Regions from separate parts of the Desulfitobacterium sp. LBE genome, predicted to be linked through region 3. Evidence: riboswitches for the same ligand, from Rfam matches in the RefSeq annotation. Region 3 holds a riboswitch; each other region holds the start of a gene.

Region 1 (4,097 bases), 2.8 Mb from region 3:
CAAAACGCCGGGGTGTAGTGTAAACTTTCAGGTCTTGATAATCCAGACGCAGCTCCTGGCAGTATTTCTGGGCTTGCTCACGAAGTTGGTTCAGCACTCCCGGGGCAAATTTCGCCGGGATCTCTTCTGTGCCGATCTCTAAGAGAAAATCCTTAGCCATCTTATTCGGCCTCCTTTCCGGACTGTTCTTTGAGTAAGGGGTAGCCTAAGCGTTCCCGCTGCTCCACATAGGCCTGAGCACAGAGACGGGCCAAATTGCGGACCCGGGCGATATAGCCCGTCCGCTCAGTCACACTGATGGCTCCGCGGGCATCGAGAAGGTTGAAGGTATGGGAGCATTTCAGGACATAATCATAAGCAGGAAGGACCAATCCTTTCTCCACGATTCGAATGGCTTCCTTCTCATACATTTCAAACCAGGTTTGCAGGGCTTCCACATCGGCGGCTTCAAAATTGTAATGAGAATAATCAATCTCGTTTTGGAGGTAGATATCGCCGTAAGTGATATCTCCTACATACTCAATATCATAGACACTCTCTTTATTTTGAATATACATGGCCAAACGCTCGAGACCGTAGGTGATCTCGGCACAGACCGGTTTGCAGTCAATCCCCCCGCATTGTTGGAAGTAGGTGAACTGAGTGACTTCCATGCCATCCAGCCAAACTTCCCAACCTAACCCCCAGGCCCCCAGGGTCGGCGACTCCCAGTTGTCTTCCACAAAGCGAATATCATGTTCTTTGGGGTTAACTCCCAAACGTTCCAGGCTTTGCAGATAGAGCTCCTGAATATTATCCGGCGAAGGCTTAATAATAACCTGGTATTGAAAATAATGCTGTAAACGATTGGGGTTTTCTCCATAGCGTCCATCCGTAGGACGGCGGGAAGGCTCAATATAAGCCACTTTCCACGGTTCAGGCCCCAGGGCACGCAAGAAGGTGTTGGGATTAAAGGTTCCGGCGCCTTTTTCCATATCATAAGGCTGAGCAATGATGCACCCTTGTTCTCCCCAAAATTGATTCAGGGAAAGGATCATGTCCTGAAATTTCATGGTTAACCTCCCTATTTTTTACTACCTAATCTCTTGAGCTACCGGGACATTAAAGAAAACTTGGCTGGCAAAGGCGGCTGCCTGGTTGTCTTTGTGCTTCCTGTAATGCAAAAAACTCCCGTCCCGTAGCTTTCGCTACAGGGACGAGAGTATCCTTCCCGCGGTTCCACCCTGCTTGATCTCCATATAAGCCGCCTGGTTCCCAAACTCCTGAAAAGGCAGCTCTCAAGGAAATCCTCCTTCTTTAAAACGTGCTCCAAGTGCCCTGATCCGCTTACCCGTCTGGTTTCCACCCTGCCAAACTCTCTTAAGGGATACCCGAATCTTCCTCTCATCATCACACCATAAGATTCAATTTGGAAATAATTATAGTATGATTTGATTCTTTTGTCAAACTAAGCCGTCCTAATCCCATGCTCTTTTTCAATCATACTCAAAACTGAAGCAAGTCCCTTCGCCTGGGAGTAGTAGATCTTCTTATTATATTTTCTGGCCACATCTTTGGCATCCCACATGCTGGAATGGGAACAGACCATTTGCACGATAATCACACAATCTGTGTCCTTGATGAGGTTTTCCAATACCTTTTTGTTGTTTTTTTTTGGCACGCCGTCGTGGAAGCGCAGTTCGATATTTTTCAGCTTGCCCATGGATTTGCTGTGCCGCTCAAAATTATATCCGCCTATAATCGCTAACTTCATTTTACCAAACCCCTTCCTGTAAAGTCTGGATACTCAGTTTCTCATCACAAGGCCTAGAAAGCAGGATAACTTCGAAGTTTCCGCCATACCGGCGATATTTATGCTGGAAGTTATAAAAACAGCGGGGACAACTTGTTACGATCTTCTTTATTTTCAACTCCTGCCAAGCAGTGATATTTCTTTGGCTTATTAAACCCGAAAGCTCTCCATAGCCCAATTGGCAGGCTTTATCCCCACAACACCACTGATCTTTACCCAGAACGGCAAAATCAATTTTTCTATCCCTAAGCAACTGCATACAGACCATATTCCATTCCCCTTTTGACCTGTCAGCAAAGGGATTACATCCGGGAAAAAACAAATATTCGGCATCGGGTCTTTCCGCAAAAGTCGGTATCCCCATCATTTTCATACAATTCAATCCCATTGTTGACCAACCTTCTTTCTCCATGTTGGCGGGCTCCAGTCCAACCGATCTTTAAACGTTAAAAGGTTCCACTTTAACGAAAGTGGAACCTCTATTAAACCCAACATATTGGGAATCCACCTCCTTTTCAAACGTGAAGGCATAGCCATTTCTGGATATACCCCGAGGGCGTACAGCCCTGGCCGACCAACCATGGATGACTCTTTAGGTTGCTCCGGCTCGGAGATCATTATGAAGTTTTTCTCAATCACTATTCTTATTATATATTGGGTTTAGTTATGTTTCAATAGGTTTTGATCAGATTGATTTTAATCATTATAAACACTGCTGCAAATACAAGGCGATGATGTGAGGGAGCGCATCCCGGTTTTCCCGGCACACGGAAACCAGCTTTACCTTGGGATGACATCTTATCCGATCCGTCCAGCCGTTGCTGGCCTGCTTGATCACGCCAAGAATCGGAACCGGACCTTCTATGGCTGCTAAGATCTCCTGCTGAAAGACAAGAGCCTCCCGTTCCAGGCTGCCGCATTCATCCATCACGATAAGTTGAGCCTGGTTTCCGCCACAGCGAACGAGTTCTGCCCCATACCCATCAAACCGCTCTGTAAAGACTTGGGGGGGACTATTTTCACAAAAATGAACCACACTGTTTTCTTCCTGATAGACCTTCTCTCCCGAGGCTGCAGCCAGATAAAGCCGCCGGTTGGGAGAACCTCTGTCCGGGCCAAAGTAGGTTCTGAATCCTGCGTAGGTTACCTGGCAAAGAGCCAGTGCTTTATCGACGATGGTACTTTTGCCCACTTGGATCTCCCCGGTCAAAAAGATGTGCATTTACAGCCTCCCTTCGATTTCAAATATTCCTACAGCCTTTTGGCGCGGCAGATAGAGGGGAAAATCTGCTTTGCCTGTTTCCACAAGACGTTCCGATAGAAAACCTGCCAAATCTCCGGGGTTGATATCATGGGATTGGGTCCTGATAAAAGCCCGGGCATCTTCCTCCGACCGAAAGGGCTGGCCAAATTCAAAAGCCGTTTCGGTTAGGGAATAAGCTATTCCCTTGCTGTTCAAATTTCCCTCTACCTCTTCAGAGGTGTTTTTCTGGAATTTCCGATACTTTTCCGGATAGAGCTCTGTCTGGCTCTTTCTGCCCACCACAGCGATGAGTTTTTTACAGCGGGGCAAAAATTGTTCCAACTCACGGCTGCCGAAGAAGCTGATCAAGATAACATCCCACCCCGCCTCGATGGCATTGCAATCCATCAGCAAAGGAGTGATGTTCCTGATATTTTCGGCCTGAATTCTTTGTTTAAGTATCTCAATGGCATAGGGATTCTTATCTATGCAGGTAATACTGTCAATGGTTTTGCTCAGCTCTAAATCCACCAGTCCTATGCCGCAGCCAATATCACATAAAGAAGAGTGCTCCGCCACTTTAGGCCCTACCAACTCAGCAATATTCTTGAAAAAACCGGTATACCTTTCTGCGTCCTGATACCATCTCACCGTATTTTCATTCCATTCGAAATTCATCCTGCTCCCCCTTGCTTATTTTTTTATGGTCACCTTCTGTCCCGCGGAATATATCTTCACTTTCTCGGCCCCGGCTACGATTCGAAAAGCCCGGGCATTATCTTTAACCATAAAGCCCGAAAGCTCTTGAAGCCCATGCTCAAAAAGTACAGGAGCCAGCGGGGTCCCCGGGCCAACCAACGTGATCCGCCGGGCGTTCTTTGACAATTCCAGAAGCCTGGGCAGCGTCTTATCCACTACCGAAGCGCAAGTGATATAGACATAGTCACACTCCGGCAGGATAAATTCACTGGCCGGCAGGGGATAGTCCCCTTCCTCCGGACTCCACTCCAGAATAGAAAGATCGCAGATCGGCTCCAGAAGGCTTTCCAAATGGGGGAAATG
Region 2 (4,097 bases), 1.1 Mb from region 3:
CTATTGCACCCGGGTTTTTCCCTGCCGGAACCTCAGTGATCTATGGCAGATCTCTAAAAAAGTCTTCTCCTGAAGAAGCGGCGCCAGCTCTTTTATCAACGGTCCATTGCTCAGCCAAATTGCCAACAGGTTGGTAATTTGGCTGAGCAATGGTTGTAAAAAAAGGGAGCCTCGCCAACTGCTTTAAATTACCTAAAGCCGTTGGGCGAGGCTCCCTTACCTTGCACTATCAGAAAGTATAAGGGCAACCAGCGACTTCGCCTCCTTCGTAAGTATGCGTTTAAGGCACGGCGAAGCCGGGTTTTCTTTAACGCTTATTTGCCGAAGGGACAGTGAGGATAGGTACATTCCGGACACTCCAGGCACAAGCCGCCATGACCGTATTTGGCAATTTCCAGGCGGGTAAGCCGCTCACCGGCCAGAATGCGGGTGGCCACCAGGTCAAAGACCGTTTTTCTTGAGTACATGACACATCCGGGCAATCCCAGAATCGGGATATCATCCAGGTAAGCCAGCAACAGCATGGCTCCGGGAAGAACAGGAGTGCCATAAGTGATCAACTCTCCCCCCAGACCTTTGATGGCTGTAGGGGTTAAATCATCGGGATCCACGGACATGCCGCCGGTGACCAGGACCATTTCCGCGCCTTGTTCGATATGCTCGCGGATGCGTTCCTGAATCATCTCCACATCATCGTCGGCGAAGGTTTGCCCCAGCAGGACAGAACCCCATTCAGCCACTTTTCTTTGCAGAACCGGTCCGAATTTATCCTGGATACGGCCATGGTATACTTCACTTCCCGTGGTCACCACCCCAACCTTTTTGGATTGCAGGGGGCGGATTTGCAGAATGGGTTCCTCGAAGCGGCGGGCGATTCCTTCCGCTTCGATCACGACATTTTCATCAATCATCAAAGGAACTACTCTGGTCCCGGCTATCTTCTGCCCTTTCTTCACCGGGCGGTGATTATGAAGGGTGGCAAGAATAATATATTCCAAAGAATTAAGGGCGTAGATCCCTTCTTCCGAAGCATAGATTAAACCATCCTCTTCAGCAATCAGATTGACCTTTCCCTCTTTCGTTTCACTGAAAGAAAGCCCCGGACCGGCCACAGCCTTGGCCAGGCGCTCCGCCGCTTCATCTTCGTGAATAAGACCCGGAGTCTGATCCCAGACAAAAATATGCTCTTTTCCCATACTAAGCAGGGTGGGAATATCCTCTTCTTTGATCACATGACCCTTTCTAAAGCGGGCGTCTTTTGTTTTTCCTGGAATAATTTGTGTCAGATCGTGCATAAGCACCGATCCAATCGCATCCTGTACTTTAACCTTCTGCATAGGGGTTCCTCCTTTTCTTTACGGAAGGCATGTTCATTTCTAAGCATACCCTGGTTTCAGATATTTCTGAAACGGCCAAAATTCCGTAGATAGCGTCAGACTTGCTTCAGTCAGTAGGAAATATGGCTCGGCCATTCCCTATTATAAACCATAAGCAGCAATCAGGGAATGTCTCACTGCTCAAGAAAATAGTTTTTTCTACTTTTAAAGGGTTTCTGCCAAGGAATAGAGAATTTTCTTCATAATAAACTTCTATGATAGTTTATGAGAGGAAGAGAAGTATGGCTAGTAATATCACCGGGTTTGAACTATTTAAAAGCAATCCTAACTGGCAGGAACTGCCCGATTCATTTTGGGAGTTTTGTTCTGCTCATGGACGGGTTCGCCATTATGCAGCAAAGCAATTCCTTTTCTTTTTCGGAGAAGAAAGCAACTCAGTTTATTTTTTGCTCAAAGGCCGCATTCAAATCCTGCTTATGAGTGAATTTACCGAAAAAATTTTCCGGATTCTGCAGCCGCCCGCATTTTTTCCGGAAGTTGTTTTAGATAGTAAAACTTATCCTTATGCAGCCCTCACTGCTGAAGCCTCCGATGTTTTCGTTTTGGATCGCAAAGCACTGGTCCAATATTTTAAGGAAAATCCTTCCACCCTTCTGCCTTTTTATCAAAACATGGCTTTGGATCTCCGCAGAGCCTACCGGCAAATCAAAAACATCGCTCTGGGGGATGCTCGTTCCCGGCTGGGGGCCAAACTCTTTGCCCTGGCTCATGTCCACGGCCAGGAGACCCCTGAGGGAATTCTGATCACTGTTCCTCTGACCGCTACCGAGCTGGCGGGAATGTGCAGCTTAGCGCGGGAATCCGTGAGCCGCATCTTAAGCGAATTGCGGGATTTAGGAATACTTAAAATGGAGAAAAAACAAATCACCATCAGCGATTTAGAGCAACTGAGGAGCTGGATTCACGAACGCCAAAACTCTTTGTAAAACCTTACAGATGCGGTCGGCGGTCCAGAAAATGAGTAAGCCTTTCCTGAGGCAGGCCATTGTCTATATAGTCTTCAAGGATGCGGCCAATGATCCGGGGAAGTTCAGAAGTCTGGAGCTTTTCCCTGGACAATCGCGCCAATTGGGGATGCCTTCCCAGGCGTCCGCCGAGATGAAGAGTCCATCCCGATTCCCCAGGGAGGATTTTGCCTGTGGGGCAGGAACGGACACAATCCCCGCAGCCAATGCACTTCGTCGGCTCAAATTCCAGCTCTCCCTGCCAGGATAAGGCACCTTCCTGACAAGAACGGCAGCAGGCCTGGCAGCCCGTACACCTTGCCTCCGTGAGCTTAGGCATAAGAAAACCAGTCAGACCGATATCTTTGATTTGGGGCTGGGAACAAGCGTTAGGACAACCGGCTATGCTGATCTTCGGTAAATGATGATAATGAATCACCGGAAACTTTTGCTTCAAATGGGATAATAAATCCAGATTCTTGAGCATCTGCTCTAACTGTTGGTGTAATAAAGACCAGTCCTGAGCAGATTTACCGCAGTTTCTCCGGCAGTGCTCCAGGACAAAGCCAGGATGATCGATCATTATGCCTCCTCCATTGCTCATCATTTGAACTTATTGTACCATCCTCAGACTCTGGTGTTGTGTTTTGGGTCACACTTCTCAAGTTCACAGCGGCAAATAAAAAGCATAGCCATTTGACTATGCTTAAAATGTCATTTGGGGTTGCTAAGCTTTACTCGCTTCTGTCTGCTGAGGGATATGCCTGCCTTTCCTCTCCGAAATCAATAACCCTGTTAATGTCAGTACAATTCCCAATACTGAAACTCCGGTAATTTCCTCACGCAGCACAATTACGGCAGTAATAACGGTTATGACGGGAACCAGATAAATATAGACGCTGGTTTTGACTGCGCCCAATAGTTTCACCGCCGAGTTCCAGGTCACAAAGCAAAGCGCCGATGCCCCCAACCCTAAAAACAGAATATTGAATAGGTTATTTGGTCGTGTTAATTCAGTTATGTCCGGATTGAACCCCAATATGCATAAAGCGGGTATCATAAACACCAACCCATAGAAGAAAATTCTCCGTGTTGCCTGAATGGTGTTGTAGTGAAACCCGCTTATTTTCTTGGTCAGCACAGAATAGGCGGCCCATACCACGGCAGCTAAAACAGCCAGTATATCTCCCAAGGGATTCAGTTGCAGGTTGTTGCTTCCGTTAAAGCTGATCAGGATAATCCCGACAACAGCAACGCTAAAACCTATAAAAAACCGCACTCTCAGTTTCTCAGTATCTAAAAACAGATGAGCAAACAGGGCGGTAAAAAAAGGTGAGATTGCGACAATTACCCCTACATTGGAGGCGAAAGTATAGGTTAATGCTATATTTTCAAGCAGGAAATACAGGGTAACCCCGCATAAACCGGCGGCGGCAAAATATAGATCCTGCTTTCTTTCCCTGATCCTGAGCCTATGAGGATAAGCGAGGAGCAAGATAAGAAAACCAATCGCAAACCTTAGGAACAGTATTTCCACAGGCGTTATGGATTCTAAAAGCAACTTGGTGGATATAAAGGTTGTACCCCAAATAAAAATCGTCATAAATGCCAGCAAATGTCCTTGAAGCTCTTTTCTTGTGTCCATGAAACCCCTTTCCATTCAAAAAAATCAGCTTTGAGAATCCTTAAAAATGCTCATGTATTGTTTTGGGGTTAGCCCGATAAACTTTTTGAAAAAGTTAGAAAAATGGCTTTG
Region 3 (4,097 bases):
CTTTTAGCCTGAAATAGTTTTATCGATCACAGAAAATCGCTGCTTTTTTAAAACTTTCAACCATTTTTAGGAGCTCAAATGGATAAGTTGAATTCATATCATGGCACCTTCTTCTTTGCCAGGAGCGAGAAGAATCGGTGAAATGGGGAAGGGAGTTCAAATGGTGCATTGACGCACCATTTGAGGGCATGCGAAAGTGTTGTTCAGTAAAAGGAAAGAGCCCTCTTTTTTTGCAATACACCATAGGGAAGTTGGGAGAGGGTAGGCAGATATGTTTGTTTTTGTGTGACGCTCTAAACGTAAATGCACTGCTGGAGGATTACAATAAAGAGCCTCTCATCGTAGTCTAATTCTGCGATGAGGGGCTCTTTTTAAAATCTGCTTTGATGGTGTTATCTTGGGGTAGATGTAGATAAGTCTAGGCAATCCCTACCCCGCCCTGTCCGGCAGTAGCGGCGCCGGTCTCATCGGTAGTGAAGATAATCGCTTTATCCCTTCCCAGCAGCTTCTGATTGCCCCCCTGCAGGTTTTCGGAAATGGTCAGGATATAAAGAGTATTTGCCAGTAGGTGTTGTTGGGGACGGATCACAATCTCCTTTTTCTTATCAGAATTATCATCAGGGTCCGCCATGATGACATCGATCTCTATAGGCTGGTTTTTGCTGCTGCGCAAAGAAAAACAATGCAGGTTATTATCGCGCACTGCTTTCGTAATCACATTATTGGAAAAAGTCAGTCTGATTTCGGTATTAACCGGGATATTTTCGTCACCGGAATTGATATTGCTTTTCTCCAGGGCCAAGGAAAGATAAGGGCTGCATAGCTTCTTATTATATGGAGTGATATCGACAATCTCCCGTGTCGTAAACAATATGGTGTGGTTTTCTTTCAAGTACTTATAATTATTAGCCTGCAGCAGCTTAGATATGGTTAGCTTATAAAATCTTCCGTCCGTAAGCCGGATTTTGGGTTTGATCACGAAGATTCTTTCCGCCCTTTGCCCCAGCATTTTCTTGCTTCCCGAAATAATTTCAATCGGAATCTCCTTCATCTCACCGTCATAGAGATGGAATCCTGCCATATTTCGGTTTGTGCCGTCAGGGATTCTATGCTCCATAATAGCCGAGACATTGGAAGAAAAGACTACCTCCATTTCAAAGCCATCCCCGGCAGAATTTTTGAGATTAATGGCCTGTACTGTCAGCGGGTTTTCCCCTACGGCATAACTGGAAGAAAGGGATGCCAAAAATAAATCAAGGGCGTCCACCTGCTCAACGGGAAGTTTCCGTATATTACCGATAATCCGGCTGATTTTCGGTGATTGAGGCTCGCTCAGCAGTTCCTCGCCGAGCAGCTCTCCCAGGCTGATGCCCAACCCCTGGGCCAACTTGCGCAGGGTTTCCAGGGTCGGTTGTTTTTCTCCAGACTCGATCCTGAAGATAAAGGATTGGCTTAAACCGGATAGCTTAGATAACCTGGAGGTTGAAAGCATATGATTCTCTCTCAGTTGTCTTAAGTGACTGCCAAAATCCACTTGGTGGCTCACCTCCTATGGGATATTATGCCATGAATTGCAGCAATCATCAAGGCTTGAGCTCCTGAAAAGAAATATCGCTCCCATCAAAATGAACCAGAACTTGTAATAGAAATAGTGCACAACAGCTGTTTTGAAAGCTGGTGCTATAGCAAATAATGCCTAAAGTCATATTGTATTTATGCCAACATGACAAGTAGAAAACTCCTTTTCTATTGTTTTAGGAAAAGAGAGGGGATAAGAATCTATATAAACTAATATAAACCATTTTGAAAGCTAATAAAAAGTACTTTCAATTTGGTTATATTGTGTTATAATGATTTTGACTAAAGGCATATATAATATATGCCTAATACATAAGGTTCAGGCACCAATATAATATATCTCCAAGCTGGTGAGACCTAAGGGAATTCTACGGTTGCCGGCCAGGACGAAAGTCCTCAGGGTGTGTCTGGAAACGGATAGGCCTTCACGTTTGAAAAGGAGGGAAGAAAAGTGCTTTGCAATCAAGGTGAAGCAGGAAGAAGAGTAAGATTGGTGTTTGATAATGACGGGGATAAGCCTATCAGTAGGACCCGGTGGAGTGCTCCTGCTCTGATTTTAAAGGAGGGTAAATTATGATGAAAGAATTCTTAAGCCGTAAAAGAACGCAGATTTTTTCCGTCCTCATGGTGGCGGTTTTGATGATCGCTTCCTTTGTTCCCTCAGCCTTCGCGCTGAATTACAACGGCACAGGCTCCGGTACGGGCAATAAGTCCCTGGATTTTAATGGGTATGAATATACTAAAACCGGCGGTACGGCAACCTTGAATCTCTATTTCAATAAATCCTTAGCATCCAGCCAGGTGACAGGGGGACAGTTTCAGGTTAAGTTGCACAACTCTCCTTATACGCCGGCTTCTTTCACTTACACCAATTTACAGGTGGGCAGTAATGTAAGCGGTGTGACCGATTCGGGCCTGACCAATGGCAGCACGGTTACCCTGAGCTTCGCTTCCGCTTTGGCAGACGATACCTTGTATGATGTGGTCATCAATGCCGCCACTTTGGCTGATGCCCAAGGTGCCGGCGGTGGCGGCTCAGGAAGCGGCCCCGGAAAAACCCTGGGCAACTATACCGACAGGGCGGACTTTACCTTCACTTTCAGAACACCTGACTCACTTGGAGGTTACAGCAATGTGGCTCCCGTCGTGACCTTCTTCGGCGGTCCGGCTGCCGGGACGGACTGGAGCTACGAGTCCAATCTGGGGGTTGTTTTTGACAGGCCCATCGACTCTTCGTCTCTTTCAACATTCCTGTCTGACCTGAGCAGCAACTATGTCCGGACGGATCTTATGGGCAGTCCTGCCGTGGTCCAGGATCCAACGATTAACGGGTCGGCAACCGCCAATGCGGAATGTTATACCCCTCATGCCAATGCAGCCCAAACTACGTTTTTCTTTCCTGAGACGGTGAACGGCAACACCAATCCTGTCTATAACCGGGCCGATGATGCCAGCCACAGCTACAGCCTGACGTTGCCCAGCTTTACCGATGTGAGCAGCAATACCTTCAGTACCCCAGGATCGCTTTCTTTTACTACAGTGAGCGATGATCTGCCAGGGTGGCTGGATAATATCCCGACAGCTGTGGCAGGTACATCTTCTGGGGAACTGGATGTTGCCTGGGATTATAGCAACATTACTCCGTATACCGATACTTTTGATGTGTATATTGCCGATTCAACAGTTTATGCTGACCCGCTGACGGCAGTGTACAGCTTAGCAGATAGCGGTGTTATCGGTGATTCGACAACTTTAACCGGCCTTGTTTCCAACAGAACCTATTATGTGCGTGTTGTGCCGGTCAATGCTGCGGGTTCAGTAGGATTCTCCTGGGCCGGATCAGGAGCGGCCAAATAACTAATTTCTCTCCGTAAGGTGGCCAAAAAACTGGAAAGTTTCCTCGGTTAACTTCGGGGAAACTTTCCTTTTAAGCAGATTAGGACAGGCCAGAGTAGCTATAAACAAAGTGGATGATGATTGATATTTAGAAATAAGGGGATAAAAGAGATGAATTCAAAGTGGTCTCCAGCAAAAGTCTATAAGCGGAAAGCTGTTGCCTGGTTTACTTTATTGATTATGGTATTCAGCCTTTGGGGCACATTTCCTTCGGCAAGGGTGTATGCGGCAGCTGCGCAGCCGGCTCCTTTATTGAGTTTCCCTGGAATTGGCGTGGGAGAAATCGCTACTGTAGCGGGGACCAAAAAAGCGACAGGGGAATTAGGGGATAATGGCCCTGCCAAAGATGCCACAATTAGAATCCCCAATGGCGGCCTCAATTTTGATGATGCCGGGAATCTGTATATTCCAACTGACAACCGGATCAGGGTGATTCCGGCTCAGGACGGTACCTTGTACGGTATCGATGTTAAGAAAAACTATATTCATACTGTGGTGGGAAATGGAACGGCTTCTTCCAGCGGTGACGGTGGACCGGCGGGCGCCGCTACCATAAATGGGACTGTCAAAACCATGTTTGACCCGGCGGGCAATTTATACCTTGCGGATAAAAACAGCGTGCG
Region 4 (4,097 bases), 140 kb from region 3:
AAGATCACAGAGAGGCCGGCGGAGACAAAAATCTGGCCCAGGAGAGCGATATAAATACCGGCTAAAGTCATGATTTTTTTCGAGTTGGGCGCCGCTTGAAAAGGATTGATCATTTTTATCCCCCTTTTCAGGTAAGTTGGATCACTCGTCCGGGTTCATGTAGGCCGCGGCTTCCTCCGCAGTCAGGCCGCAATTTTTGCAGGCCGTTTCCGTCACCGGGGTCTGAGTGCCGCAGCGCGGACAGATAAAGGTCTCGATCTCAGCCGCGAGCGGGGTGCCGCACTTGCGGCATTTTGGGGCATTCGGCGGATTCAGTGTGCCGCAGGCGCATCGCGTCGGTTTGGAAACATTAGGGGGGCGAAAACACATAAGCAAATACACCTCTTTTCATGAATCGCAGATTCTTCATTGTTGTTGGCTTTTGGCGATTCACCCTTTCGGTCATTTGCCGGGGGCACTGCCAAATCCCATGAATAGCATTACTTGTGATAACCTTAACATGCCAGCATATGAAGGGGTTTCAATTCTTGAACAACCATCGTGTCCCAGACCAAAGCCGGTGCTTTTTTGCATTCATCCCGAGATCTCTTCCTTCAAGATCCAGTTTCAAAATCCGGATGTCAGATGATCAGGACTTTTTATCTTCCCCATCCCTCCCTTCTTAAGAAACCACCTTATGAAAGACCGACCTGTCTTAACTAAAATATTAGCAAGCTTTCTCCATCAATTCAGTTGTAGTTCGTACAATTGCCAATATTTCCAAAAGGTAATGAGATTGCATTTTGCCACGATTCCGGGACTGATACCGGCTTGCTTCCGATCATACCTATCCCTGATCATGAATAAGGGGGATACATAAAAATACAGGCTCCGGAGAGCCCGTTCAGGTTAATCTTTTAAGAAGATTGATTACCAATTGTTTTAATTCCAACAGAATTGATTTGTCAGCTGCTTTATAATTAATGATAGATCTCAATAAAAATCAAAGGAGAATGACGATTCTGAAAAATAATTTCTTGGACTGCCCGTGAGGTATGGTACAATAAAGATATTAAAAACAAATATCGCGTGTAAAAAAATCTCTGAAGTTAATAATCCTACCGGAATCACCGAAATCTACGGATTATTAACCTGGGTTTCAAACCCACAGGGCATAAAAGGAAACTTTTATACCTCCCGCATTGGAAAGGAGACTGACTGGCAAAGGTTGGCGAAAATGCTTAGCCTAATTATTGGTCTGTCTTCTTTTTTGATTGCTGAAAAGGGGGAGTTTTATATGCATAAACTTTTATATTGAACCGCAAAGCATAATTATTTCTCTTAAAACCAACGGATTGTCTTGCTCCAAGCATATCGGCTTTTATCATACAAATATACGTATCTGTCTTGCAGTTTAAATAAAATCAATCTGTCCAGCTAAGACTTTTGATGATTTTTAAACATGGAGGGAGAATATCAATGAATAATCAATGTTCGATTAATCATTCCTGTTTATTTTCGTCTTACTGTCAGAATCCAGGTTTACAGAATACGTATCCGCAAAAAACCGAAACCTTCAAAAAAGGCCAGATTATCTACGAAGAAGCAAAAGATCAGAATGCTTATATTATTATCAGCGGGATAGGGATAATGAATATGGGGATCATGTATGACGATACCCGTGTGGAAGAACAATTAAACCTGGCTCTTTTAGGGAAAGAGTATGCATTTGGCTCGATCGTTCCTTCGAAAAGCAGTTTTTTTGTCTCTTATCATGTTCAAACGCTCACAAAAATGAAAGTATGCAAAATTCCCTTTGCAGGGCTTAAACTTTATTTAAACAATGATAAATCACTGTTAGAAAAGATTATTTTGGCAAACGACCTGATTTCCAATGCCTTTATGCGGCAGCAGTGGATTATGAATACGAATAAGGTTTATGACCGGGTTCAGCGGGCCCTCATGGTTCTTAATACGGTTCAGGGAAAAAGTTGGAATAGGATCCCCTTGAATATCACCCATGAGGATCTGGCTGAAATTGTGAATGCCGACCGGCCATCCGTGACCCTTGGTCTGAAGAAATTGCAAAGCCAGGGCTTGATAGAACTCGGATACGGAAAGATATGGCTGAACAATGAATTGGATTTCTTCAGCACTTTTGATGTAAGTAAACATAACACCCTTTCCTACCTTCCTTTGGTCCAGTGAGCTAATCCCTCCATGACATAATTAAGCCACCGGCAACATTTTCTAATATTTTACTTATAAAGGGGGACGCCGCGAAAATTTCACAGCGTCCCCCTTGTGCTTTCCCTTGCAGATCCCTTAAAATCCCTTTTCGAGTTCCTTGCGCTCTATTTTTTAACCAGTCGGATACAATGAGAGAATAAGAATTCTTAATAGTATGCCATATTTCGAGGTGAACTAATGGAAGAAAGCCCGCCCCGGATACGCATTCGTATTTGGAACAGGCTTAGCAGCAAGAAGTTATTGTATTGAAGGAAGAGAACCTGCCTCAAGCTTTTGCCACAGGATGTCTCAGCACGGTTTTCAACTTTTCCGGGGAGGTTTTGCGGGGGTCGGACAGATAGATTTCATGATGCTTGCGTTCAGCACCGGTCATATCCACCAGTTCATTCTGCTCCATGAAAGCCTTCATTCTCTCAAGGGAGGCCGGCTCATCCGCAAAAGGCCCGAGATGCATCATCTGCACACATAAGCCTTCGCTGAATTTCTCAAACCTGACTTTGGCAACATCAAGCCCGGGTTTTTTTCGCTGGCATTCCGCCGCTGCCCACTGAAAAACCTCCTCAGTAACAAATTCCGGCTGCCGGATCATTGACGTCCAAAGCCAGGATTCACGATCCTGCAGATCAAAAGCTGAGCCCCGACACCACCATAGTCCCTCTAAAGGGGGAACCACATATTCGATATACCCGGCGGGCCGGCTGCCGCTCAATTTACTCATTTTAATGGTATAGGTGATGGCATAAAGCAGTTCCACAGCCTGCTGGTATTCTCCCCCTTCCGGATTGGGGTCCCCTTGACCGTCTACCATGATAAAATTCATGGGCGGCACCTCAATCAGCATAGGCTTGGATTTGGGCAGATAGAGATCTTTATAGGCTTTTTTGTAATCCAATTTTTCACCGGCCATTTTAAGCCTCCTCAATCGGAATGATGATTTCCGTCAGATAATTGTTTTCATTGCCCCTGAAAATCAGGCCCGGCCCTTTAAGGTAAACCTCCCGGGAGGGGGTCAGGCATTTTAAATGATTCCGGTGAGCATAATCCAGCAACGCTTTGTAGGCTAAATTCAGGGAGTCATACCCACCCTTATGAATTGTGCACAGAGCTTTAACTGCCCCCAAGGTTTTGGCGGTTACTCTGGGGTTCTGAATCAGCTTTTTTGTTGGCAGGCAGATTTCAATATCCGCCTCTTCCTTATATTCAGCGTCGTAGTACAGGTTAAATGGGGCACCGGCTCCATTGTTTTTGACCGCCTTATAAAGGGTTCCGATATAGGTGCCGACATCGCGATAACTCCCTTGATAACGGATGGATGCAACGGTTACGGGCTGAAACTCCTTGATTTCAATTGGATATTCCATAGTTCTTTCCTCCTTTTTTGGGGATTGAATATGGAGATTCATCTTTTGGATCAGCGCATTTTCCTTGGCTATATTATCTAAAATCTGCTGCTTCTTTTCGGCCAGATAGTAGGACAGGTCCGCTTCCCTGTCACCGTTGGCCAAAATCTCCTTGATCTCGGCAATGGAGAAATCCAGGGATTTTAACAAAACAATAAATTGGGCTTTGCTAAAATCATGATCATCATAGTATCTGTACGAGTTGTTTTCATCACGATGGGACGGCGTTAAAATTCCTTCCTCATCGTAATAGCGCAGAGCCTTGACCGTCAGTTTGGTAATTTTCGAAAAATCACTGATCTTATACATGAATTCACCTCCATGCCATGATTATAAACTGTCCTCCGCACAGGAAAGTCAAGGAAATATCTTTCCCGGCCTTCTCAGGCTTACCAAATGGACTCTAATATCTATTTCATCCGGTATATTTTTGTCTTCTATCGCCTGAATTCAGCCTGATTATAGCAT

Evidence for each region. A riboswitch is a leader RNA that binds a small molecule or an ion and turns the genes downstream of it on or off. The one in region 3 is predicted to bind molybdenum cofactor.
Region 1: it holds a riboswitch for molybdenum cofactor, as region 3 does, so the genes downstream of both, DESLBE_RS21600 ((Fe-S)-binding protein) here and DESLBE_RS08375 (fibronectin type III domain-containing protein) in region 3, are expected to answer to the same signal.
Region 2: it holds a riboswitch for molybdenum cofactor, as region 3 does, so the genes downstream of both, DESLBE_RS02925 (molybdopterin-binding protein) here and DESLBE_RS08375 (fibronectin type III domain-containing protein) in region 3, are expected to answer to the same signal.
Region 4: it holds a riboswitch for molybdenum cofactor, as region 3 does, so the genes downstream of both, DESLBE_RS07705 (Crp/Fnr family transcriptional regulator) here and DESLBE_RS08375 (fibronectin type III domain-containing protein) in region 3, are expected to answer to the same signal.

What each region holds. Positions count from the first base shown of each region.
Region 1 covers NZ_VLKD01000001.1:4,589,654-4,593,750, reverse strand. Annotated here, with positions in the region: gene glyS (glycine--tRNA ligase subunit beta) at 1-160, opposite strand, end outside; gene glyQ (glycine--tRNA ligase subunit alpha) at 162-1,052, opposite strand; gene DESLBE_RS21605 (DUF2325 domain-containing protein) at 1,448-1,753, opposite strand; gene DESLBE_RS21600 ((Fe-S)-binding protein) at 1,755-2,204, opposite strand; molybdenum cofactor riboswitch at 2,285-2,417, opposite strand; gene DESLBE_RS21595 (nucleoside-triphosphatase) at 2,496-3,014, opposite strand; gene DESLBE_RS21590 (class I SAM-dependent methyltransferase) at 3,015-3,713, opposite strand; gene DESLBE_RS21585 (DUF364 domain-containing protein) at 3,729-4,097, opposite strand, start outside.
Region 2 covers NZ_VLKD01000001.1:614,103-618,199, reverse strand. Annotated here, with positions in the region: gene DESLBE_RS02930 (VWA domain-containing protein) at 1-73, shown strand, start outside; gene DESLBE_RS02925 (molybdopterin-binding protein) at 315-1,337, opposite strand; molybdenum cofactor riboswitch at 1,330-1,482, opposite strand; gene DESLBE_RS02920 (Crp/Fnr family transcriptional regulator) at 1,619-2,323, shown strand; gene DESLBE_RS02915 (4Fe-4S dicluster domain-containing protein) at 2,328-2,924, opposite strand; gene DESLBE_RS02910 (DMT family transporter) at 3,069-3,986, opposite strand; gene DESLBE_RS02905 (AraC family transcriptional regulator) at 4,011-4,097, opposite strand, start outside.
Region 3 covers NZ_VLKD01000001.1:1,760,871-1,764,967, reverse strand. Annotated here, with positions in the region: gene DESLBE_RS08380 (helix-turn-helix domain-containing protein) at 419-1,534, opposite strand; molybdenum cofactor riboswitch at 1,907-2,036, shown strand; gene DESLBE_RS08375 (fibronectin type III domain-containing protein) at 2,152-3,435, shown strand; gene DESLBE_RS08370 (cell wall-binding repeat-containing protein) at 3,586-4,097, shown strand, end outside.
Region 4 covers NZ_VLKD01000001.1:1,616,615-1,620,711, forward strand. Annotated here, with positions in the region: gene DESLBE_RS07695 (MFS transporter) at 1-113, opposite strand, end outside; gene DESLBE_RS07700 (zinc ribbon domain-containing protein) at 142-369, opposite strand; molybdenum cofactor riboswitch at 1,069-1,208, shown strand; gene DESLBE_RS07705 (Crp/Fnr family transcriptional regulator) at 1,459-2,187, shown strand; gene DESLBE_RS07710 (GyrI-like domain-containing protein) at 2,495-3,136, opposite strand; gene DESLBE_RS07715 (MerR family transcriptional regulator) at 3,138-3,938, opposite strand.